Regions from separate parts of the Sinorhizobium sp. 22678 genome, predicted to be linked through region 2. Evidence: predicted binding sites of a transcription regulator. Region 2 holds the regulator's gene; each other region holds the start of a gene.
The links. Region 2 encodes LexA, which represses DNA repair genes until DNA is damaged. Its sites were predicted from a motif close to TGTTCNNNNTGTGTTCNG; they were not measured.
Positions count from the first base shown of each region.

Region 1: ACTJKL_RS13495 (ATP-dependent helicase) is a predicted target of LexA. The motif match lies at 1,640-1,657, and genes of this name have one in related genera.
Region 3: ACTJKL_RS01415 (ribonuclease T2) is a predicted target of LexA. The motif match lies at 1,150-1,167, and genes of this name have one in related genera.
Region 4: ACTJKL_RS11935 (DUF763 domain-containing protein) is a predicted target of LexA. The motif match lies at 2,470-2,487, and genes of this name have one in related genera.

Region 1 covers NZ_JBQEMS010000007.1:257,830-263,512, reverse strand. Annotated here, with positions in the region: partial or broken gene ACTJKL_RS13505 (aminoglycoside adenylyltransferase family protein) at 1-622, shown strand, start outside; gene ACTJKL_RS13500 (glutathione S-transferase family protein) at 785-1,435, shown strand; gene ACTJKL_RS13495 (ATP-dependent helicase) at 1,701-3,764, shown strand; gene ACTJKL_RS13490 (potassium channel family protein) at 4,072-4,512, shown strand; gene ACTJKL_RS13485 (response regulator) at 4,619-5,311, opposite strand; gene ACTJKL_RS13480 (DUF4118 domain-containing protein) at 5,308-5,683, opposite strand, start outside.
Region 2 covers NZ_JBQEMS010000010.1:8,611-14,293, reverse strand. Annotated here, with positions in the region: gene ACTJKL_RS16250 (hypothetical protein) at 1-329, opposite strand, end outside; gene ACTJKL_RS16245 (calcium-binding protein) at 726-1,805, shown strand; tRNA gene ACTJKL_RS16240 (tRNA-Cys) at 1,852-1,925, opposite strand; gene lexA (transcriptional repressor LexA) at 2,144-2,860, opposite strand; gene ACTJKL_RS16230 (hypothetical protein) at 3,083-3,247, opposite strand; tRNA gene ACTJKL_RS16225 (tRNA-Ala) at 3,443-3,518, opposite strand; tRNA gene ACTJKL_RS16220 (tRNA-Ser) at 3,786-3,875, opposite strand; gene ACTJKL_RS16215 (hypothetical protein) at 4,069-4,281, opposite strand; gene ACTJKL_RS16210 (septal ring lytic transglycosylase RlpA family protein) at 4,732-5,683, shown strand, end outside.
Region 3 covers NZ_JBQEMS010000001.1:253,587-259,269, reverse strand. Annotated here, with positions in the region: gene ACTJKL_RS01425 (DMT family transporter) at 1-56, opposite strand, end outside; gene ACTJKL_RS01420 (alpha/beta fold hydrolase) at 53-997, opposite strand; gene ACTJKL_RS01415 (ribonuclease T2) at 1,186-1,953, shown strand; gene ettA (energy-dependent translational throttle protein EttA) at 2,082-3,731, shown strand; gene ACTJKL_RS01405 (ArsR/SmtB family transcription factor) at 4,167-5,189, shown strand; gene metF (methylenetetrahydrofolate reductase [NAD(P)H]) at 5,192-5,683, shown strand, end outside.
Region 4 covers NZ_JBQEMS010000006.1:248,774-254,456, forward strand. Annotated here, with positions in the region: gene ACTJKL_RS11925 (hypothetical protein) at 116-448, shown strand; gene ACTJKL_RS11930 (hypothetical protein) at 713-982, opposite strand; gene ACTJKL_RS11935 (DUF763 domain-containing protein) at 1,113-2,390, opposite strand; gene ACTJKL_RS11940 (hypothetical protein) at 2,698-3,135, opposite strand; gene ACTJKL_RS11945 (carbohydrate ABC transporter permease) at 3,280-4,155, opposite strand; gene ACTJKL_RS11950 (carbohydrate ABC transporter permease) at 4,166-5,059, opposite strand; gene ACTJKL_RS11955 (ABC transporter ATP-binding protein) at 5,056-5,683, opposite strand, start outside.

The DNA of each region.
Region 1 (5,683 bases), on a different contig from region 2:
TCGACTGCCCCATGGCTGACGAACAGCGTCGCGTTCTTCTGGCGGCTTTGCTGCGAATGTCCGGCCGCCATCCCCGTCTGGTCGGGGCGCCCCGCTGCATCGAACTGATGGTGTTTCTGCGGGCAGATATCGCCGCACCGAATTTTCCTGCTCGGGCTGAATTCATCTATGGCGAATGGCTGCGGGACACCTTTGAATGCGGAGGTCTCCCCCTACCTGTGTCCGACCCGGAAAACACGCTTGTGCTGGCCCGGGCGCGACAAGAGGCCGTTCCACTGTTCGGCCCCGATGCAAAGGAGCTTCTGCCCCGCTTCCGCCGGAACAAATTCGCCGCGCAATGCGCGATGCACTCCCCTCATTGGGCGACAGTTTACAGGGGGACGAGCGGAACGTGTTGCTAACCCTTGCGCGCATGTGGCGTACATCGGCCACCGGTGACTTCATCACCAAGGATGCTGCAGCGACATGGGCAGCAAGCCAGATGCCGGACGAGGAAGCTGATATGCTGATCTACGCGCGTGAGGCCTATCTGGGCAAGGTCAAGGACGACTGGCAAGATCGGCAGACTGCTTCCGAGCGGACGGCAGCATTTCTGCGCCAGCGGGTCTCGGAACTCCTATGACGCTTTGGGGCGGAAGCTGCCAGGAAGCCTCTTCCGCTTAGCAGCGGCAGGAACGCACCATCGTGCTGTATTTGAATCGGCCGCGAGGATTATCTCGCGCATGGGGTGTCGGAATCGCGTTCAGCCGGTCGTCTTCAAGACGGACAAGCGATGGAGAGCAGCATGACTATTACCATTACCGCCTTTGAGCGGTCGCCCGATGCCGGCCAGGGTATGGCGCGTGACATGCGCGTTCGCTGGGCGCTCGAAGAAGTGGGCAAGCCTTACGACGTTCGTCTTCTTTCGTTCAAGGCGATGAAGGAACCCGCGCATCTCGCGCTTCATCCATTCGGGCAGATTCCGACCTATGAAGAAGGCGATCTCGCTTTATTCGAGTCGGGGGCGATCGTGTTCCATATCGCTGAGCGCCATGCGGGCCTGCTGCCGGACGATGCGAATGCCCGCGCGCGCGCGATCACATGGATGTTTGCCGCGCTCAACACGGTGGAGCCGCCGATCGTTGATCGCGAGGTCGCCGAGTACCTCGAAGGCGACGAGACCTGGTACGAGCAGCGCCTGCCCTTCATAGACGAACGCATCCGAACGCGGCTGGGCGAACTTTCCCGCCGACTTGGCAACGCCGACTGGCTCGACGGCGCTTTCAGCGCCGGTGACCTCCTAATGGTGACGGTGCTGCGCAGATTGGAAGGATCGGTCATCCTTGACGAATATCCGAACCTCTCCGCCTATGTCGCCCGCGGCAAAGTGCGGCCCGCATACAAGCGTGCTTTCGACGCTCAACTGGCGGTTTTCACCGCCGCATCGACCGGCTGACAAAGGTCCGCGCCGGCCAATTGATTACAAGCGGCAATGTCCGAGCGGTCAGTGATCGTCCGGCTCTTGCATTGGGTGCGGAGGTACTGCTTGGCATGAAGTGCGCCGCCACACGTCGTCATAGCCTGGATCTGCGCAGGCGATACATCGTGCCATCTTTGAAACCGGAACGTCCCCACTTTCCAACGGCCTCTCGGGCTTGTATGTTCCCTCTCCGTTCTAGAGGCCGCGGCCGGACATCAAAGACATCATCGAGGTAAAGTGAATGGCGACGGCGGCCCATCTTGAGAAACTGAACGAGAGGCAGCGCTGCGCAGTCGAATATGGCATCGGAGCAAAAGAAGGCGCCCAAGCGGGCCCGCTGTTGATCATTGCGGGCGCGGGCTCCGGAAAGACCAACACCTTGGCCCATCGCGTTGCACACCTGATCGTCAACGGGGCCGATCCGCGCCGCATTCTCCTGATGACCTTCTCGCGAAGGGCCGCGGCTGAGATGTCGCGCCGCGTCGAGCGTATCTGCGCACAGGTGCTCGGCCCCAATTCCGGAATGATGAAGGACGCCCTGTCATGGGCGGGCACCTTTCACGGTATCGGCGCACGGCTGCTGAGAATCTATGCCGAACAGATCGGACTGAATGCGGAGTTCACTATTCACGACCGCGAGGACAGCGCCGATTTGATGAACCTGATGCGGCACGAGCTCGGCTTCTCGAAGATGGAAAGCCGATTTCCGACCAAGGGCACGTGTCTGGCGATCTATTCGCGGGCCGTGAATGCGGAAATGCCGCTGACTGAAGTGCTCCGCACTTGGTACCCGTGGGTGTCCGGCTGGGAACAGCAGTTGAAGGAGCTGTTTGCCGGCTACGTCGAGGCCAAGCAGGCGCAGAACGTCCTCGACTACGACGACCTGCTTCTCTATTGGGCGCAGATGGTTAGCGAGCCCTCCGTGGCCGACGAAATCGGCAAACGGTTCGACTATGTCCTCGTCGACGAATATCAGGATACCAACAAACTCCAGTCTTCGGTGCTGTTGGCTCTGAAGCCCGGCGGGCGCGGCCTGACGGTCGTCGGCGACGACGCGCAGTCGATCTACTCGTTCCGGGCGGCGACTGTCCGCAACATCCTCGACTTTCCGAAGCAATTCTCGCCGGCGGCCGAGATCGTCACGCTCGACCGCAACTACCGTTCGACCCAGCCGATCCTCGCTGCCGCCAACGGGGTTATCGATCTGGCGCGGGAACGGTTCACCAAAAACCTCTGGACGGATCGCGAGTCGGCTGAACGTCCTAAGCTGCTGACAGTGAAAGACGAGGCCGATCAGGCGAACTGCATCGTCGAGCAGGTGCTTGCCAATCGTGAATCCGGGATGCTTCTGAAACAGCAGGCCGTACTGTTCCGCACCTCGAGCCACAGCGGCCCCCTCGAGGTGGAACTGACCCGCCACAACATTCCCTTCGTAAAGTTCGGAGGCCTGAAGTTCCTCGACAGCGCTCACGTGAAGGACATGCTGGCTGTGCTGCGCTTTGCACAGAACCCCCGTGACCGCGTCGCAGGCTTCCGGCTCCTGCAGATGCTGCCGGGCATCGGCCCGCAGACCGCGGGCAAGATCCTGGATACGATCGCAGCCGACCCCGAGCCATTGATGGCGCTTGGCGAAATCCCAGCTCCGCCGAAGAGCGGCTCGGACTGGCTGTCCCTCGTCGAACTCCTGCATGCCCTGCGCAAACCCGCATGGCCGACGGAAATCGAGATGGCGCGGATATGGTACGAACCGCATCTCGAACGAATACACGAGGATGCCGAAACGCGCCGGGCCGACCTCGTGCAACTCGAGCAGATCGCCGCAGGCTATCAGAGCCGCGAGCGCTTCCTCACCGAGCTGACGCTCGATCCGCCGGACGCGACGAGCGACCAGGCCGGCGTACCGCTGCTCGACGAGGACTATCTTATCCTGTCGACCATCCATTCGGCCAAGGGGCAGGAATGGCGCTCCGTCTTCATGCTCAACGTCGTCGACGGCTGCATTCCGTCAGACCTGGCCACTGGTACGAGCCATGAGCTGGAGGAGGAGCGGCGGCTTCTCTATGTCGGCATGACGCGCGCTAAGGACAGTTTGACGCTGATGGTGCCGCAACGCTTCTTCACCGGCGGTCAGCACGCGCAGGGTGACCGCCATGTCTACGCGAGCCGCACACGCTTTATTCCCGCGACATTGCTTCAGTTCTTCGAGAGTGCAACCTGGCCCGTCGCCAGCCCCAATACCTCCGAGCGTAGCGCAAAGCAGATCCGTATCGATGTCGCAGCCCGCATGCGCACCATGTGGCGGTAGAGTTCAGCAATGCGTGATCGTCATCGCACTGGCTGTCCTCTTGGCGGCGCTTCGCAGGGGTTCCTATTGGAGAAAAAGGGAAGTGCTCGACGGACCGCGCCGAATTCCCGAGACGCATTATCCTGTACTCCCGCGGTCGTCCACACCGTCAGCCTCGGCAACCGCACATTGGGACGGGCCGAACAGACCGAAACTCCCAATCCGGACGATGTCCTGCTATGGTGGTTGTACCAGCATCGCCGAGTCGAGTTGGTGCGTTTGAGGTAAGCGCCGATCATACTGCGGCAAGCACAGGGCGAGGTTGATAGTGCCAGGGATTGTGTTGGTCTGTCTGCTTTCCGCCGCACTCATCATCGTGACAAGCGCCACTCATTTTGAAATCATGACCGGCGTAGCGATCCTGCGTCGACGCAAGGTGCTTTCCAAACGAGCTGAAATGGTCGTTTTTCTTGGGTCAGCCTTTATGGCTCACCTCTTCGGCGTCGGCCTTTACGCTCTGGCCTTTGCGTGGATGCATTATCATCCCGAGTTCGGTTCACTCGAAGGACTGGCAGGCTCAAACGCCACAGACTTCTTCTATTTCTCGCTGACCTGCTACAGTACAATGGGCTTCGGCGATGTCTACGCAACAGGCGACATGCGAATTCTCGCCGGTCTGGAAGGGTTGAACGGGCTCGTTCTGATTGCCTGGTCGGCGTCGTTTACTTTCATTGCTGTGGAACGCATCTGGCGCGACGACTGGAGGTAACGGCCGGGGCTCAACCCCGGACGTCAAGTAGATCAGGAAGTGCGACTTCAGGCTGCAGAAAATTCACGTGCCGGGAATTGGTGATGTGGTCAGTTGCACAACCTCCTCAATCCTCGTCGCCGACGAAGCGATAACCGACGCCGGGTTCGGTGCGGACGATCTTCGGATTGCCGGGATCGCGTTCGATCTTGCCACGCAGCTGACCGATGAAGACTCTGAGATAATGCAGGTCCTCCCCGTGGGCGGCGCCCCAGACGGAGGTAAGCAGCGTCCTGTGGGTGACCACGCGGCCGGCGTGATGTGCGAGCATCACGAGGAGGTCGTATTCCTTCGGCGTCAGTCGGAGCGCCGCGCCGCCACGCGTCACGACGCGTTTGACCATGTCGATCGAAAGACCGTCCGCCGAAAGCTGCGCCTGGCCCCCTGCCATCTGGATGCGATGGCGCAGCGCCGCGCGGATCCGGGCCGTCAGCTCGCCGATTCCGAAGGGCTTCTCTATGTAGTCGTCGGCGCCGAGATCGAGGGCAGCGATCTTCTCGCTTTCACGGTCACGCGCCGAAAGGATGATGATAGGGACTTTCGACCAGGCGCGCATATTGGCCACGACGTCCTTGCCGTCCATGTCGGGAAGGCCGAGATCCAGGATCACGACGTCCGGCGCCACCGTGGCAGCCGCCTTCAGCGCCTGTGCGCCGTTTACCGCCTCTATCACCTCGTAGCCGGCGGCTGCGAGCGCGGGGCGCAGGAAGCGCTGGATCTGGGGCTCGTCGTCCACGACGAGGATACGCTCGGCCGTCATCCGCGCTCCTTCTCCACTGTTTCAGCGGCCGGGAACCGCATGGAAATGCGCGTACCGCGGCGCTTCATCGCCGGGCTCTCCGCCTTTATCCGCCCATCCATCGCCTCGACGAAGCCCTTGCTGATGGAAAGGCCGAGACCGGTGCCAAGCGAACGGCCGTCCGGCTTTCCCTTGCGGAAGAATTTGTCGAAGACATGGTCGAGGTCGGCCGGGGCGATGCCTTTACCGAGGTCGGTTACCGAGAGCACGATCTCATCTTCTTCCCGCCGCCCATAGACGCTGACCGGCTCGTCACCGCCAAACCTGTTGGCGTTGTCGAGCAGGTTGAAGATCACTTGACCAAGCAATACGCTATCGCCGCGGATCAACGGC
Region 2 (5,683 bases):
GGCTTTCGACGTCGTTCGGGCAGGAGGGCGACAATGACGCAGGCGAGGACCAAAGCGACCGGCCAGAAATCGGTCGCCTGATCCCAACTCCACCTCCACATTTCATAACCCTCCAGGTGAGGCGGCGGCAGCTTTGCGCTGATCTCGAAATCACGTTTCTCGCGGCCGTGGAAGTGTCCGATGGCGAAGGCGAGGCCGATGATCAGCGCCAGCCTTCTCGGCGCAATCGCCATGAACAGGAGGGCGACGACTGCTGCAATACAGAAGCCCTCGACCACATGCCCGAGCCAATCGAAGTGGCGCTGAATGTAGCCCCAAGGAATATCCATCATGTCGCGCTTCGAGTGCCGCCCTCCCGATGAGGCCGGCCGACGGACCGCTATATCACAACCGCCGATCACGAGACCACACGATCCTCGAGGTTTCGCCTTCGCGGACGTCTTCGGTAGCGTGGGAGAGCTCGTCCTTCTTCCAGTATCCGGACGCTGAGTGTGGTCGCAAAGTACAACTTGTAGTTAATCCAAAGTGGTCAATAGACAGGAGCATCGCGTTCGGCAACATTGGAGCGCTTTCAGGAAAAGGGTGTAACGGTCTTTCGTAGGAAATCCGTATTTTCATAGCGTTAGCTCGTCACTCCGACGGGGCCCGACGAAGTCGGCGCCGCGAAGGCCGTCCTGGTTTCCCAAGACGAGCATCGCCTACTTTACAGCACTGTGGAGAGAAAAATGGCGCATCTAATCGGTGGCATCGCCCCTTGGCTCGGGCTGGACAACCACATCTTCGGAACGAACGATCCGGACATTATCTTCGGAGACCCGTTCACGACCGGCAATAGCCTGGGAGTCTCCGAAATCGGCGGCTTCCTGTCTTCGGGGCAGGGTGGCCGCGACAGCCTTGACGGCCTTGGGGGCAACGACACGCTCTTCGGCGACGCTTGGACGATCTCCAATCAGGGGCGTGGTGGCGACGACCAGCTCGACGGCGGCGCCGGCGACGACACGCTGTACGGCGATGCCTTCCAGATCGATGCGATTGATTCCGCTATCGTCGCCGGAGGGAATGATCGTCTCTCTGGCGGCAAAGGCAACGATACACTCTATGGCGATGGCTACGATTGCCTCAGCGGACGTGGTGGAGACGACTGGCTCGACGGCGGCGCCGGAGACGATACTCTCTCGGGCGACGCTTTCTCCCTGGGCGATTTTTTCGTTGGCGGGAACGATCGCCTCCAGGGCGGAGAGGGCCATGACAAGCTCTACGGCGATGGCCTCGACCAGGGCGTCGTGGAATCCGGCATTGGCGGCAACGACCACCTGTATGGTGGTTCGGGCAATGACTTTCTCGTTGGAGACGTTCTTTTCTCACGTGGCGGCAGTGGCGGCGACGACCTGCTCGACGGAGGCAAAGGCAATGATGTCCTGTATGGCGATGCAGAGGTCGGCGTGGACACCGCGGGTGGGAACGACCTCTTGATCGGCGGCACCGGTAACGATCAGCTCTGGGGTGATGGTCGACTGACCGCAGCCTTCGCGGTCGAGACCGGTGCCGATCAGTTCCTGTTTTCACGAAACAGTGGTCGGGATGAGATCTTCGACTTCGAATTGGACAAGGACGTCATCCAAATCGCTGGCTATGGCTACGACGACTTCGCTGATTTTTTGCCCAACATCGGCAACGATGCCGACGGGAACGCTGTCCTGCAGTTGAATGGCACGGTCGATCAGGTCACTCTGATCGGCATCCACGCTGCCGACCTCAGCGCTGCCAACTTCGTCTTTGCGGGCGCGGATTTCGCCTTCGTCTGACGCAGGTAAGATTTGTCGGTAACAAAGCTGAATAGGGGTGGTTTTTTGGAGGCCTCGCCCGGAATTGAACCGGGGTACAAGGATTTGCAGTCCTCTGCGTCACCACTCCGCCACGAGGCCTCTACGATTTGCGATTTTTCAAATCGTGGCGCGGATTTAGAATGATTGCCCGCAATCCGCAAGAGGGTACATTTGGAATAGGGTCTTTTTTATTCTGTATAATATGGCTTCGGTTCTGTGGAGGCGTGGCCATAGCGCCCCAAGGCGCAATGCCCCCACTTCTAACGCTTTGAAATTGCGTACTTCCGTGGGAAACGCCTGCACACCTGGTCGGGAGGCTAGTGGTACCGCCGGATGAGGCCGACAAGCCTGCCTTGGATCTTGACCCGATCCGGACCGAATATCCGTGTCTCGTAAGCCGGATTGGCGGCTTCGAGCGCAATAGAGGCGCCCTTGCGACGGAAACGCTTCAGAGTTGCTTCCTCGTCGTCGATCAGGGCGACGACGATATCCCCGGGGGTGGCAGTGCTTCCGTTCCGGATGATCACCGTATCGCCATCGAGGATGCCGGCCTCGATCATCGAATCACCCTTGATCTCGAGAGCGTAGTGCTCGCCGCTGCCGATCATTTCGACCGGTACGGAAATATCGTGCATGTTGTTCTGGATTGCGGAAATCGGCACGCCGGCGGCAATGCGGCCCATGACCGGGACAGCGACCGACGCGATCTCGGCCGGGGGCGCCGGTTTCGGTGCGGGGGGCGGGGCCGCAGGCTTGCCCAGACTGCCTTCGATCACGCTCGGCGAAAAGCCGCGGCGGACCTGCGAAACACCGGCATAGGCCTCCGGCAGCTTGATGACTTCGAGGGCTCGAGCGCGATTCGGTAGCCGGCGAATGAACCCGCGCTCTTCGAGTGCGGTGATCAGACGATGGATGCCCGATTTGGAGGCAAGGTCCAGGGCATCTTTCATCTCGTCGAAGGACGGCGGAACCCCGGATTCCTTCATTCGTTCATGAATGAACAGAAGCAATTCCTGTTGCTTGCGGGTTAGCATGGCGTCACTCCAGAATCGCGAAACAAATCAAGAACAGAACCTATCTGTTCCATATGTGTTCCGCAAGTGCCTAAAATTCCGTGAATACCGCTTGCTGCTGAATGCCTGTCCGCTTCCGATCCGGCGTGTCGTTGGCGATCGCTCGGAATGTCGGGGCAGGGGGCGATACGCTCTCGCATGTTTGGCTTACAGCGGCCGCCCCAGTCGCTCGCCTATGCCATGCTAATAGGCAAGCCGCAGTCCGCCCGGCGTAAGAACGTCGAATTCAGGCTCGGGATAGGGCCCGTACCACTGGGTATAGGTCGTGTTGGTCGAGCCTGTGCTGGCGCACCCCGAAAGGGCGAAGAGGGAAAAAATTACGGCTGCCACCAAAGATTTAACAGGCATGTTTTTCTCCACTCGCGGGAGTTGCCCAGACCTCGAACGGGTCAGACTAAAACTTTCTCTCAAATCAGCTTTTTTGGCAAGCGCAGCCGAGCCTCGGCATCGACCGAGCCCTGGCAGCCTGACGTCCGGCATCGGTCGAAGTTGCCCCAGGTAAGTTCTGTCACCTAGGTCTCCGGGCTGGACAAAAGATGGGAATGGTGGAGTCGAAGGGAGTCGAACCCTCGACCTCCGCAGTGCGATTGCGGCGCTCTCCCAACTGAGCTACGACCCCACTGGTCACCCATTGTATAAGATTTTTCGGCCCCGCGCGCCAGTGCATTCCGTTTGCCGGCTTCACCCTTGCCGCCCGGTAGGGCACGCTGCAATTCACCCACCCGAATATCGCCCCTTCGCGATGGAGTCCCAAGCAGCTTCTTCCGCTCCGGCAGGTGACGCAAAGCGTCGGAAGGGCAGGGCGGCCACGAGCCTTGCGGCTGGGGAAGACGGCCATCAGTGACGAGAAGCTGGGAATTCCGGCGTGCCCGGATCAATTCTGAAATGGCGGAAGAGGTGGGATTCGAACCCACGGTACGCTTTCACGCACGCCGGTTTTCAAGACCGGTGCCTTAAACCGCTCGGCCACTCTTCCAGGTGATTGCGGAGCTTCGTGAAATTCGTTTCCGAGTTCTCGATGGACCGGCGATCGCTACCGGGTTTGCTGCCCATTCACCAACGGCTGGCTTTTTAGCAGCTTTGATCACAGCGTCAACTTGCTCCGGAGCATTTGCTTGCATTCGAGGCGTGCCGCGCCGCATACGCCGTGGCACGGTTGTGGGCCATCGTCACGGGCGCCGTCCGCTGTCCGGCGCTGCAGGCGGTCTTTCGTCGCCTGCCCGGGCGACGTAGGCCGCGACATCCGGACTTCTGCCGTCCAGGAGCGCCGCTCCGGCAAGCAGATAAACGGCAATCGCCAACATCGACAGGAGCATTATGCCTAAGGGGAGGCCGGTTGCCGCCCGTCGCTCCGGCGGCCCATAATCGTATCTGTCGTCCATTGCGATATCCTCTCGGACTTGGGCCGGAGCACGGGCACCACGCCAACCGGGGACGGAGCCTCAGAGTTGCACCGACGGGAAGCTTCGGCCAGCTCTGAGGCCGCCGCACCCCGCGGCCGACGAGCCGCGCGGGTGCTTATTGCGATATGTATCGGCAGGGAAACCCGGCAACGGGTTTCGGACCTTTGGCGCGCTCTATCGGACCATGGTCCAGCGACTCATTTACGCTTCATAAACCATAGCGAGCGTTTTTTAGCCTCCGTTCGTCCTCCGGTTCGCAATTTCGCCTTGTTGTTGTCATGATTGTTCGACTGTTCCGTTTCGGGACGGCGAAATTCTCGCGGGGGGAACTACTGCACGATTGCGACGATCGTTGCGCGTTCGGTCGGATGCGCGAGCGCTGCAGGAGCGGATTTCGGGTGCGGCTTTGCGAATGATCTTGTGGGACAGATGACATCCAATAACGGTGCGGCATATCTTGTGAGGGGGCTCCGTCTCGCAGCGGTTCCGTTGCTTTGCGCGGTGCTTGCGGCCTGCGGGTCGACGTCGAGCGTCAAGAAGACCAAGTCGCGGAGCAAGGAATACTTCGCCGAGTCCGTCTATGGCGTCAAAGCCAGCCCCAGAGTCGCTACCGGAAACAACATTCCCAAGGGCGGTGGCCGCTACCAGGTAGGCAAACCCTATCAGGTCAAAGGCAGGTGGTATCAGCCGAAGGAGGATTTCGGCTACAACAAGAGCGGGATGGCCTCCTGGTACGGGTCTGCCTTCCATGGCCGGCTGACGGCCAATGGCGAAGTCTATGACAAGCATCACCTTTCGGCCGCTCACCCGACCTTTCCGCTGCCGAGCTATGCGCGCGTGACCAACCTGGAGAACGGCACGTCCGTCATCGTGCGTGTCAATGATCGCGGCCCCTATGAGTACGGCCGGATCATCGACGTCTCTTCGAAAACCGCCGACCTGCTGGACATCAAGCGCAAGGGAAGCGCCAATGTTCGCGTTCAATATGTCGGTCGTGCGCCGCTCGAAGGCAATGACATGCCCTACCTCATGGCTTCGTACGTCAGGAAGGGCGACCGTGGCCCGAGCGTGATGCCGGAAGGGCAGATCGCCTCAGGCGTGATGGTGGCTTCCAACGAGCCGCTGCGCGACATGGTTCCGAATCTCCGCGCCGTTCCGGTTCCGAACAGATCGACGCTCGATGCCGGCGTACCGGTGAACGCGCTGGCAAAGCCGGCCCAGGCCTCGGCGGCACCAAGCGCCTTCGGCGAATTCGTCGTTCTGCCGCAGATCGGCCCCATGCCTACGTCGCGCCCGCAATTGATCCCGCTGCCGGATGGCAGCATGGCCTATGCTGCGGCCTATGTCGAAGTTCGCGTCAGCGACAAGCCTTCGCCCTTCG
Region 3 (5,683 bases), on a different contig from region 2:
CCGTAGGAGATCCGGTTGTGGTCGATTGCCGCCTTGGAAAGGGAGAGCTCGCTCATGGACGGTGCCGCTTTCCCCCGACTGCCTTCAGGCACCAGGCGGCGAACTCCGTCATCGCTTTTTCCCGTCCAATCTCGTTCAGCGTTTCGTGGCGCATGCCCTCGTGAATTACGATCGTGACATCCGTCATGCCCCGCGCTTTCATGCGGTTGCCCAGCCAGCGAACGGCCTCTCCGTTGAGGGTGGAAGGATCGGCGCTGCCGCCGGCGAGGTGAACCGGCAGGCTGGAGGGCAGCCGCGACAGCCGGTCGGAGCGGGCGCCGGCAAAGGCGAAGGCGAATACGTCGAGCCACAGCGATACGGTCGGGTCGAAACCACAGAGCGGATCTTCGAGATATTTGGCAACCTCGCTCTTATCGCGCGAGAGCCAATCGCAATCGGTCTGCCGGTCGGCGATGCTGGTGCTCCAGGCACCGAAGGTGAGTTTCGTCACGAGCGGACTTGGCACGTCCGAACCCTTCAGCATCTTCTCGATCGCCAGCAGCAACTGGCCGCCGCGCCCGGCAAGGCCGGGCCGGAAATTGGAGTTCCACACAGCAAGCGCGTCGTAGAGTTCCGGATCGGTTTCGGCGGCGTTAAGCGCGATCAGGCCGCCCATCGAATGGCCGAACAGCACGACCGGCAGGCCGGGATGGCTGGCCGCCGCCATATCGCGGAGCGCGCGGAGATCCGCGACGACCTTGGCCGCGCCGTCCCGCTGCGCGAACATGGCGGGAGATGCATCGGGGGCACAGCTCGTGCCGTGGCCGCGGTGGTCATGGGCGTAGACGTGGAAACCTTGGCCGGCCATGGCTTCGGCAAAGCGGGCATAACGGCCGGAATGCTCGGCAAGGCCGTGGCTGATGACGAGAATGCCTTGCGGTTCGCCCGCGGCGCCGAGATGGCGCCAGCCGAGCGTCGCGCCGGTCGGGCTTCGATGTGTCCTCACCTGCCCGAACATGCCATGCGCTCTCCCCACTTGCGGATGCCGTGCGGATATCAAATCGATTTGGGTGGGAAAGGCAACCGCAGCTTGTTGCTCGTTGCGCATGAGATCACAACGAATCCGCAGATGCGATTCAGGGTTGCAATTTTCCCGTATATGGCGTTATTTGTTCCTGTTTTGTTTCCTTTAGAGGGTTTGGGGCAATGAAGACAAGGGCGATGATGCATCTGATCAGGTTGGCGGCGCTGGCGCTGGGTTTGGCGAATGCGCCCCTCGCTGCGGCTCAGGAGAGTGAGGCGAGCGAGGGCGAAACCGGCGCGGGAAGGACGGAATATGTCCTCGCCGTGAGTTGGCAGCCGGGATTCTGCGAGACCCGGCCCGATCGCAAGGAATGCGTCGATCAGACCGCGGAGCGCTTCGACGCCACGAATTTCTCGCTTCATGGACTATGGCCGCTCAAGAAGAGCTATTGCGGCGTGGAGGCGGATCTGAAAGCGCGCGACCGCAAGGGCGATTGGCTGGAACTGCCGGAAGTCGCCATGGGGGATGAGACGGCCAAGCGCCTGCTCGTCGCCATGCCAGGCGTCAAGTCCGGTCTGGACCGGCACCAATGGCTGCGCAACGGTACCTGCCAGACGGCAAACGCCGAGGACTACTTCGCGCTGCAGCTTCGGCTTCTGGACGAGCTCAACCGGTCGGCAGTGCGTGCGCTCTTCGCCGGCGGGATCGGCAGGGAACTCGACGAAAAACAGATCAAGCAGGCCTTCGACCAGGCTTTCGGGGCGGGGGCCGGAGACCGGGTGCGCATGCGTTGCCAGTCGGTGAACGGCCGCGACGTGATTACCGGGCTGACGATCGGGCTCTCGGGCGACCTCTCGGGCAAAGCCGAGCTGGCGGATTTGATCCAGGCGGCGGGGCCGACGGAATTCAAATGCGCGAAGGGGGTCGCAGACGCTGCCGGGCGGGGCTGATCCGGACCGCAATTCGCATTGAGGAGGCGGCGGGGGAGCGTGGGGGCAAGGGCCTTTGGCGTTGCCCCGCCACCATAATTCGCCTACATAGCGGGCAAAATTCCCTTCCGATGCGGAGCATTTCCTTTATGGCACGTCAATTCATCTATCACATGGCCGGGCTGAACAAGGCCTACGGTAACAAGAAGGTCCTCGAGAACATCCATCTCTCCTTCTATCCGGAGGCGAAGATCGGCATTCTCGGCCCGAACGGGGCCGGTAAGTCGACCGTGCTCCGGATCATGGCCGGCCTTGATACCGAATATACCGGTGAGGCCTGGGTCGCCGAAGGTGCGAGGGTCGGCTATCTCGCACAGGAGCCGCAACTCGATCCTCAGAAGAACGTGCTCGAGAACGTGATGGAAGGGGTGGCTGCCAAGAAGGCGATCCTCGACCGCTACAACGAGCTGATGATGAACTATTCCGACGAAACCGCGGAAGAGGGCGCCAAGCTCCAGGACGTCATCGACAGCCAGAACCTCTGGGACCTCGACAGTCAGGTGGAAATGGCGATGGAAGCGTTGCGTTGCCCTCCGGGCGATGCGGAGGTCACCAATCTCTCCGGCGGCGAGAAGCGCCGCGTGGCGCTTTGCAAGCTTCTGCTGTCGCAGCCCGAACTGCTTCTGCTCGACGAACCGACCAACCACCTCGACGCGGAAACGATCGCCTGGCTCGAAAAACACCTGCGCGAATATCCGGGCGCCGTGCTGATGGTCACGCACGATCGCTACTTCCTCGACAACGTCACAGGCTGGATTCTCGAACTCGACCGCGGACGGGGCATTCCCTATGAGGGCAACTACTCCGCCTATCTGCAGGCGAAGGCCAAGCGCATGGCGCAGGAAGGACGCGAGGAGGCTGCCCGCCAGAAGGCCATCAGCCGCGAGCAGGAGTGGATCTCTTCGAGCCCCAAGGCCCGCCAGGCGAAGTCCAAGGCTCGTATTCGCGCCTATGACGAACTGGTCGAGGCGGCTGCGGACCGGCGTCCCGGCGATGCGCAGATCGTCATTCCCGTTGGCGAACGACTGGGACAGGTGGTCATCGAGGCGGAGAATATTTCCAAGGGTTATGGCGACCAGCTGCTGATCGAAGGCCTGAGCTTCAAGCTGCCGCCGGGCGGTATCGTCGGCGTCATCGGCCCGAACGGCGCCGGCAAGACGACGCTCTTCCGCATGATCACCGGCCAGGAGCAGCCCGACGACGGTTCCATCCGGATCGGGGACAGCGTGCAACTCGCCTATGTCGACCAGAGCCGCGATGCGCTCGACGCCAACAAGACGGTCTGGGAAGAAATCTCGGGCGGCAACGACATCATCAAGCTCGGCAAGCACGAGGTCAATTCGCGGGCCTATTGCTCGACCTTCAACTTCAAGGGCGGCGATCAGCAACAGAAGGTCGGCACGCTTTCGGGCGGCCAGCGCAACCGCGTTCACCTTGCCAAGATGCTGAAGTCCGGCGGCAACGTCGTCCTGCTCGACGAACCGACCAACGACCTCGACACCGAGACCCTGGCCGCACTGGAAGATGCGCTCGAAAACTTCGCGGGTTGCGCTGTTATCATCAGCCACGACCGCATGTTCCTCGACCGCCTTGCCACCCATATCCTCGCCTTCGAGGGCGACAGCCACGTCGAATGGTTCGAAGGCAATTTCGAGGATTATGAAAAGGACAAGATCCGCCGCCTCGGCCCGGACTCGGTCAATCCGAAGCGCGTAACCTACAAGCGCCTGACGCGTTGACCGTCATAGGTTTGCGGCGGCGCATCGCTGACCGCGTTCTTTGAGCCTGCACATCCAGCGAAGGCGGCTTCTCCGGGTCGCCATCGCCGGGCTTCGCCGCGCATCCTCGGGGCTTGACCCGAGGATCCGTTCACAAGCGACCGATACTCAAACAGGCGGCGTTACGCGCAGTCCGTTGCATGCACCGCGTCATCCACGGAGTTCGGCTGCTATGCCCGGCGTGTGGATCCTCCGGTCCAGAGGTCGACGGGCAGAGCCTGCTCCCGAAGCGTTCTGAAATCTCCACAGATCGTAGCGCGCCATTTGTCGGCCGGGCGACCGCAAGGTCCGGCCGTTCTATCCTCCAGGCGCCATTCCATTGCCTCTATGCGCAAATCTCTTGCGCGGCCGCCACAAATCACATAAACATATCTTTATGTGTTGATGGGGAAGGCTATGGCTGATCGGGAAACGCTTGGTTTGGATGCGCTGGTCGACGTGCTGAAGGCGGCGGGCGAGCCGACGCGCCTGCGCCTGCTGGCCCTTCTCTCGGCCGGCGACCTGACGGTCACCGATCTTACCGAAATTCTCGGGCAGTCGCAGCCGCGCATTTCCCGTCATCTGAAATTGCTGGCCGAGGTCGCGCTCATCGATCGCTATCAGGAAGGCGCCTGGGCCTATTTCCGCCTGCGGCAGGAGGGCCGTCGCGTCGCGCTGATCCGCGAGCTTCTCGCATCGGCTGCAGCCGACGATGCAATTCTGGCCAGGGATGCAATCCGCCTTGCCACGTTGAAGAGAACCCGCGCGGAGAAGGCGCAGGCCTATTTCAGCCGCAACGCCGCCGAATGGGACAAGCTCAGACGTCTGCACATCGCCGAAGGCGACGTCGAGGCGGCGCTCAAGGCGATGGTCGGCGACGAGCCGGTCGACAGCCTGCTCGACCTCGGCACAGGAACCGGACGTATCCTGCAGCTCTTCGAGGGCATTTACCGTCGCGGCATCGGCGTCGACGCCAGCCGCGACATGCTGGCGGTCGCGCGGTCCAACCTGGACAGGGCCGGCATCACCAAGGCGTCGATCCGCCACGGCGACATCTTCAACCTGCCGCTTGATGGTCAATCCTTCGATCTCGTCACGATCCATCAGGTGCTGCATTATCTCGAGGAGCCCGAGGCGGCGATTGCCGAGGCCGCGCGCATGCTCGTCCCGGGCGGCCGGCTCGTGATCATCGATTTCGCGCCGCATGGGCTTGAACATTTGCGTGACGACCATGCCCATGCGCGCCTGGGCTTTTCGCACCAGACAATGAGCGAATGGCTGCAGAAGGCGGATCTTTCGCTCGAGAAGACGACCGATCTTGCGCCGGAAGGCGGGCAGGAGGGGAAGCTGACTGTCACCATCTGGCTGGCGCGCGATCAGCGCGCGGTCGAAACCGTTGCCGACTTGCCGCGCCAGCGTCTTCATGCAGGGGGAGTTTGAGAATGAACGGACGGACGCCTTATCCCGTGGACTGCGACGGTCTTAGATTTTCCTTCGAGTACTTCCCCCCGAAGAACGACGAGATGGAGGCGCAACTCTTTCAGACCGTCACGGCTCTCTCCGTCTTCGCGCCCGCCTTCGTCACCGTGACCTACGGTGCCGGCGGGTCGACCAAGGCGCGCTCCCTGACGACGGTCAAGCGGATGATCGGGGAGATGGAGATCGGGAATACGGCCGCGCATCTCACTTGCGTCGGCGCGCCGAAGGCGGAGGTGGATGCGGTCATCGACGAGTTCGTCGCCTGCGGCGTGCGCCATTTCGTGGCGTTGAGGGGTGATCCGCAAGGCGGTATCGGCAGCGTCTACGAGCCTTTTCCGGGCGGCTACGAAAATGGCGCCGCCCTCGTCGAGGCCCTGCGGGCGCGCGGCGATTTCGAGATCTCCGTCTCCGCCTATCCGGAAAAGCATCCGGAGAGCCCCGACGTCGCTGCCGAC
Region 4 (5,683 bases), on a different contig from region 2:
AAACGGCAGCCGTCGCGGGAAGTTCCATGCTGCCCGCCGATTGCTGCGACGGTCAACGCTGCCGACGGAACATAGACGTCGCTTTCGAGTTGATGACGCTTACGGGAGTTCAGTCATGAGCACGAACAAACATGGAGAACCGCGCCCGGGGGCTGATGCGCGCCCGCTCGACCCACCGAGCGTCGACGAGCCGATCGACGCATGGGGGCGAGATCGGAAGAGCGCGCCGGGGGTCGGGAACCAACTCGACGAACTACGCGAGCGCATCGCCCGGCTACAATCCGAAATCGACGCCATCGCGACCGAGACCCACACGGCCGTTGGCACGGTGCCCGGAGGCGACAGGCTCGAAACAGCAAAAGACGTGGTCGCCGAAAAGCGCGGCGAGATCAAGCGACTGACCGCGCGTCTCGAAGAGATCGAGCAGACACTTGGCGGTAACGCCTAGTTTTCCGGACCTAAAATACGGTCATCCATACGCCGCGCCAGAAAAGCGAATCCGGGTCATCGAGGCGCTCGCAATCGTCGGTCGAAGGCTTCCGGATCTTTGCAGGCGCCGGCTCGATGCCGGTAAAAGGAGGCACAGGGCGCCCTTCGCGTTCCGTCGCGGGTTCCGGTTTTTTGATCGTAAGCATCGCGAGATCCTTTCCGCCGTAAAGGCATTCCGGCCTCAAGTGCTCCTTCCGCTTCTCCTCCGAGATCCGTCTTCGGGTCAGTCCCGGTTAATGAATTTACAGAAGCGGCTGGGTTGCCCGTCGTCAGTCATGTCCTGATGGAGGAAGGCCAGGTTCTCGTCGTCGAAGATCTTGAAGAATTCGTCCCAGGAAATTTTCTCCAGCGTGTCTTCCGGTTTGCCGAAATCAACGCGAAGCAGACCACCACCCCCTTCGGTCGCGCCCTTCACGCGCGCCGGCTGCCCCTTGCGGGCTTCTATCCAATTGCGGATCGTGTCGTGGTCGATCGTAGTCATCGCAGCGGTCATCGGAAACTCCATCAACTGGTATGCCGGCGGCGCCTCCGTATCCGAAGCGCCATCCTCAGCGGCAGCGAACGCGGTGTGCGCTCAACGCGCCCCAGCTGTGTAAATCGATCGCTGCGCTTATTGTTCCGCCTCAGCGCCGCGTGCGGTCGCTTGGCTCCGCGGCGGTTGCCTCGTCGTCGTGCGGTTCCCAGCCGAATATGCTGCGCCCGCCGAAACGCGCGGAGTCCCTGAATTCGCCCGCGACGATCTCCTTGAGGTCGGGCCCCGTGACGTAGCGCTCCAGCCGGCGCGATTGCTCGTCGAGCCGCTTCAGAGCCGCAAGCTCTTCCTCGCGCCCGAGCCGGCCCTTGCTGACCGCGGACTTCATGATCCTGATCGTCTCGTCGTAGACTTTCACCGGCACGGGGAACGGATGGCGGTCCTTGCCGCCATGGGCGAGCGAAAAGCGGGCAGGGTCCGAGAACCTGCAAGGCGTCCCGTGGACCACCTCCGCGACCATTGCCAGCGCCTTGACCGTCCGCGCGCCCACGCCCGGCACCAGCAGCAGGTCCTTGAAATCCGCCGGACCACGGTCGGCGGCGGCGGCGAAGTTGCCGTGCAGGCGCCGGAGATTGACGTCGCTTTCGCGTACATCGTGATGGGCAGGCATGAAGAGATGCGGCAGCATCGGCTGTGCCGGCGAGGCCAGAGGAGCCCCCCGAGACTCGATCCGGGCGACCTCGCGCAAGAGCCCGTCGGGCCCGAATGACTGGAGGAGATCGAGCTGCGCGGTCCTCGAGGCGGCGGCGCGGCGGTCGGCCAGATTGACGATCTCGCCCTGTTCTCTGCCTTCGATCGCGCTATGCGGCGCGTCGACGAAGCTTGTCAGGCCCTCCGAGAGCCAGTGATAGCGCCTCGCCTGCCGGAGGTCGCCGTTCATGCCCTGCTGGACGACCACCCACCTGGCATCGTCCGTGACGACGAAACCGTGCAAGTACAGATCGAAGCCGTCCTGAACGGCCGCACTGTCGACCTTGGCGACGAGGCGGCTCGCTTCTGCCAATGCGCCGCCATCGAAACCGACACGATTGCCGATCGACATGAGTTCGCCCGGAGTTTTGCGGGAGTGCTGGCCGCGGCCGCCGCAGACATGGATGCCCAGCTCGCCGGAAAGCGGGGTGAGACCGCGTTTCAACGCACCGATGACGCTCGTGGTGATACCGGAGGAATGCCAGTCCATGCCCATGACGGCACCGAAGGACTGAAACCAGAACGGATGCGCAAGCCGCTTTAGAAACTCGTCGCGTCCATAGTGATGAACCACCGCTTCGGTGACCAGCGCGCCGAGGCGCGTCATACGGTCGCCGAGCCATCGCGGCACGCGGCCGCCATGCAGCGGGAGATCCGCATTGCCTGCTCTTTGAGCCATAGTGTTTCCGTTCTGCGTCCCGACCGACAGGGCGCGTCGCCATCAGGCGCCGCGCCGACCCACTTAACATAGTGGAAATTGGAGCACGAAGCGAAAAACGCAGGCACGAGGACGCGCCGCGCACGAAGACAACCTTGAGAACGAGGGCGAACCCAAGCCCTCGGAGGACTACGCCGCGGATCGAAGGCAATCCGCCAGCCGGAGGCGATGGGAGCACCGCAGTGCGAGCGGTTAAGCCTTCGCACTGCGGCCCGCCTCCTCCGGCGGCCGCCTTCGATCACGACCCTCGATAATGCCGTCGCCTGCCCTAGCCGACAAACATCTGGCGCAACCGAGCAAACAGGCCTGGCTGTTTCTCGACAAGCATTGCGCGGATGTGGCGGGCGGCCGTCGATGCGCTGACCGTCGCGCCGAAATGGCAATAGCAGATGACCTTATGTAATTGCTCGTCGCTCAGCTCGAAAAACCGCCTCGCTTCGCCGTAGCTGTCGTTCTCCATCCCGGCGGTCCGGAAGACCGGATCCTCGAAGGCGACGGAGATCGGCGAACCGTCGCCGCGCATGGCCGCGCGGACTCTCGCCGGCTGATACTCTGTTTCGTGCAGCGTCGAAAGGCGTCTGTGAGGATCACGTTCCAGGAGTTCCGCCCAACGCTCAAGGCGCTCCTTGCGCGATAACGTCCGTCGCGGCAGGTCCTGCTTGACCTCGGCGACGCCCTGTAACTGCTCGATTGCTTGGTGCTTCATTGCGACCTCCTACTCTTACGATAGTTGGTCCCCCAATTTCCACCTCGTAGGCCTTATCAGCGTGACTCCAACCGGTCGGGAAGTCCAATCACGAAAATAGATCATGCCAAATTTGGCGCATGGCGTCGCACGCGGCGGCGCTCGTCACCCCTTGACGGCGCCGGACGTCAACCCCGCGACGATCTTGCGCTGGAAGATCAGGACGAGAACGAGCAGCGGCAGCGTCACCGTGACCGACGCGGCCATGATCTGGCCGAACGGATATTCATAGCGGCTGCTACCCGTCAGAAGGCCGATCGCGACCGGAACCGTCCGGTTCTCGTCGGTCAGGATGAAGGTGAGCGCGAAGAGGAATTCGTTCCATGCGAGGATGAACGACAGCAGACCGGTGCTGGCAATCGCAGGCCCCATCAGAGGCAGCAGCACATGGGTGAGAATGCGCAGGCGCGAACAGCCGTCGATGAGCGCCGCCTCCTCCAATTCGTTCGGCAGGTCACGGATGAAGCTCGTCAGGATCCATGTCGTAAAGGGCAAAGTGAGAATGAGATAGGAAACGATCAGCGCCGACGGCCGATTGTAGAGCCCGAGCCATCCGATCACCTCGAACATTCCCGAAAGCACCACCACTTGCGGGAAGACCGAGATCATAAGAACGGCGATCAGAACGATGCGGCCCGGAGGAAAATGCAGGCGGCCGAGCGCGTAAGCTGCGAGAATGCCGATGACGAGGGAGATCGCCGTGCTGACAAGCGCGACCACGCCGGAATTGACGAGCGCGCCCATGAATACCGGATTGTCGAACAATTGCCTGTAGTTGCTGAAATCGAGCGCCGGCAGCAGAGTGAACTGGTAAAGCGCCTGCCCCGTCTTGGTCGAAGAGACGATCGCCCAGTAATAGGGAAACAGCATGTAGACGAGGACGGCCGCCACGCCGGCATAGAGTCCGGCCGTCTTGACGCGGCGCAAGGTCCGGTACGTCGCGTTCGAATAGCGTCTCGTCATGGCTGCGCTCACCGTCATCGATACCCCCTCAGCCCGTCGCCCGATCGAGGCGCAAAAGCCCGACGATGACGATGGCGATCAGCCCGATGATCATGAACACCCAGGTGGAAGCAGCGGCTCCAAGGCCGAGGTCCTGAAAGCTGATGAGCTGGTCGCGCGCATAGATCGACATCGTCATCGTGTTTTCGTTGTTGGCCGCAAGCACGTAGCTCAGATCGAACATGCGGAGCGCGTCGAGCGCGCGGAAGAGTATCGCGACGCCGATCGCCGGCGTCGCGAGCGGCAAGGTTATGGACCAGAAGCGTTTCCAGTGCGGCACGCCGGAAACGTCCGCTGCCTCGTAGATTTCCTCGGGGATCAGTTGCAGGCCGGCAAGAATGAGGAGCACCATGAAGGGCGTCGTCACCCAGACGTCGATGAAGATCACCGTCCCGAGGATCAGCGAAGGATCGGCTGTCCAGGCGACGCCCTTTTCGACGAGTCCCAACGCGACCAGGAGCTTGTTGATCAGCCCGAACTGATCGTTGAGCATCCATTCCCAGATCCGGGCCGAGACGACCATCGGCATCGCCCAGGGAATGAGGATCGCCGCCCGCACGATGCCGCGGCCGGGAAAAGCGCGGTGAAGGAGCAAGGCGATCGCAAGTCCGAGAAGCGTCTCCAACCCGACGGATACCAGCGTGAAGACGAGCGTGTTCCTGACCGCGCCCCAGAACACCGGGTCTTCTGCAACTTCCACGAAATTCTCGAAACCCACGAATCCGTAATCCGAAGGGGCATCGAGATAAGCGTCGGTGAAGGAGAAAAAAATGCTGCGGGCGAGCGGCCATATCGCCACCGCCACCAGCGTCAGCAGCAACGGGAGCAGGAATATCCATGCGGTGCGGCGTTGCTGCCGCTCCATCCGGCGGGCGGCGTTCACGACGATGCTCCAAGGGCCAATGGAACGCTCGCGCGGTGATCGATGCGCCGGCCATCCTCTCCGAAGAGGTAGAGACCTTCCGGTTGCCAGCTCAGGCCGACGGGGTCGCCGGGGGCGACTTGCGGTGGACTTCCCGTCGAACGAACCATCCAGACCAGCGTCTCGGTGAGCCGCACATAGCAGACATATTCATAGCCGAGGTCCTCGATCCGCTCGAAGGTTCCGCGGATCGCGCCTTTCGTGTCGGCACCGACAAGCTTCAAAGCCTCCGGCCGCAAGCCGATTTCCGCAGGCCTTCCTTCGGCCGCGAGATATTCCGCGGCGTAGGCGAAGCCGCCTGCCCCCCTCAGAACCGTAGCGGCGGAGCCTGTCGCTTCGAGCGGGGCGAAATTCATTCTCGGGCTGCCGAGGAAGCCGGCAACGAAGCGATTTTCCGGCCGGTCGTAAAGCTCGCGCGGCCGCCCCACCTGCTCGATCTGCCCGTGGTTTAGAATGACGATCCGGTCCGCGAGCGTCATCGCTTCCGTCTGGTCGTGGGTGACATAGATCATCGTCGTCTTGACGCCGGCGTGCAGCTTGGCGATCTCGAAGCGCATTTCCATGCGCAGGTCCGCGTCGAGATTG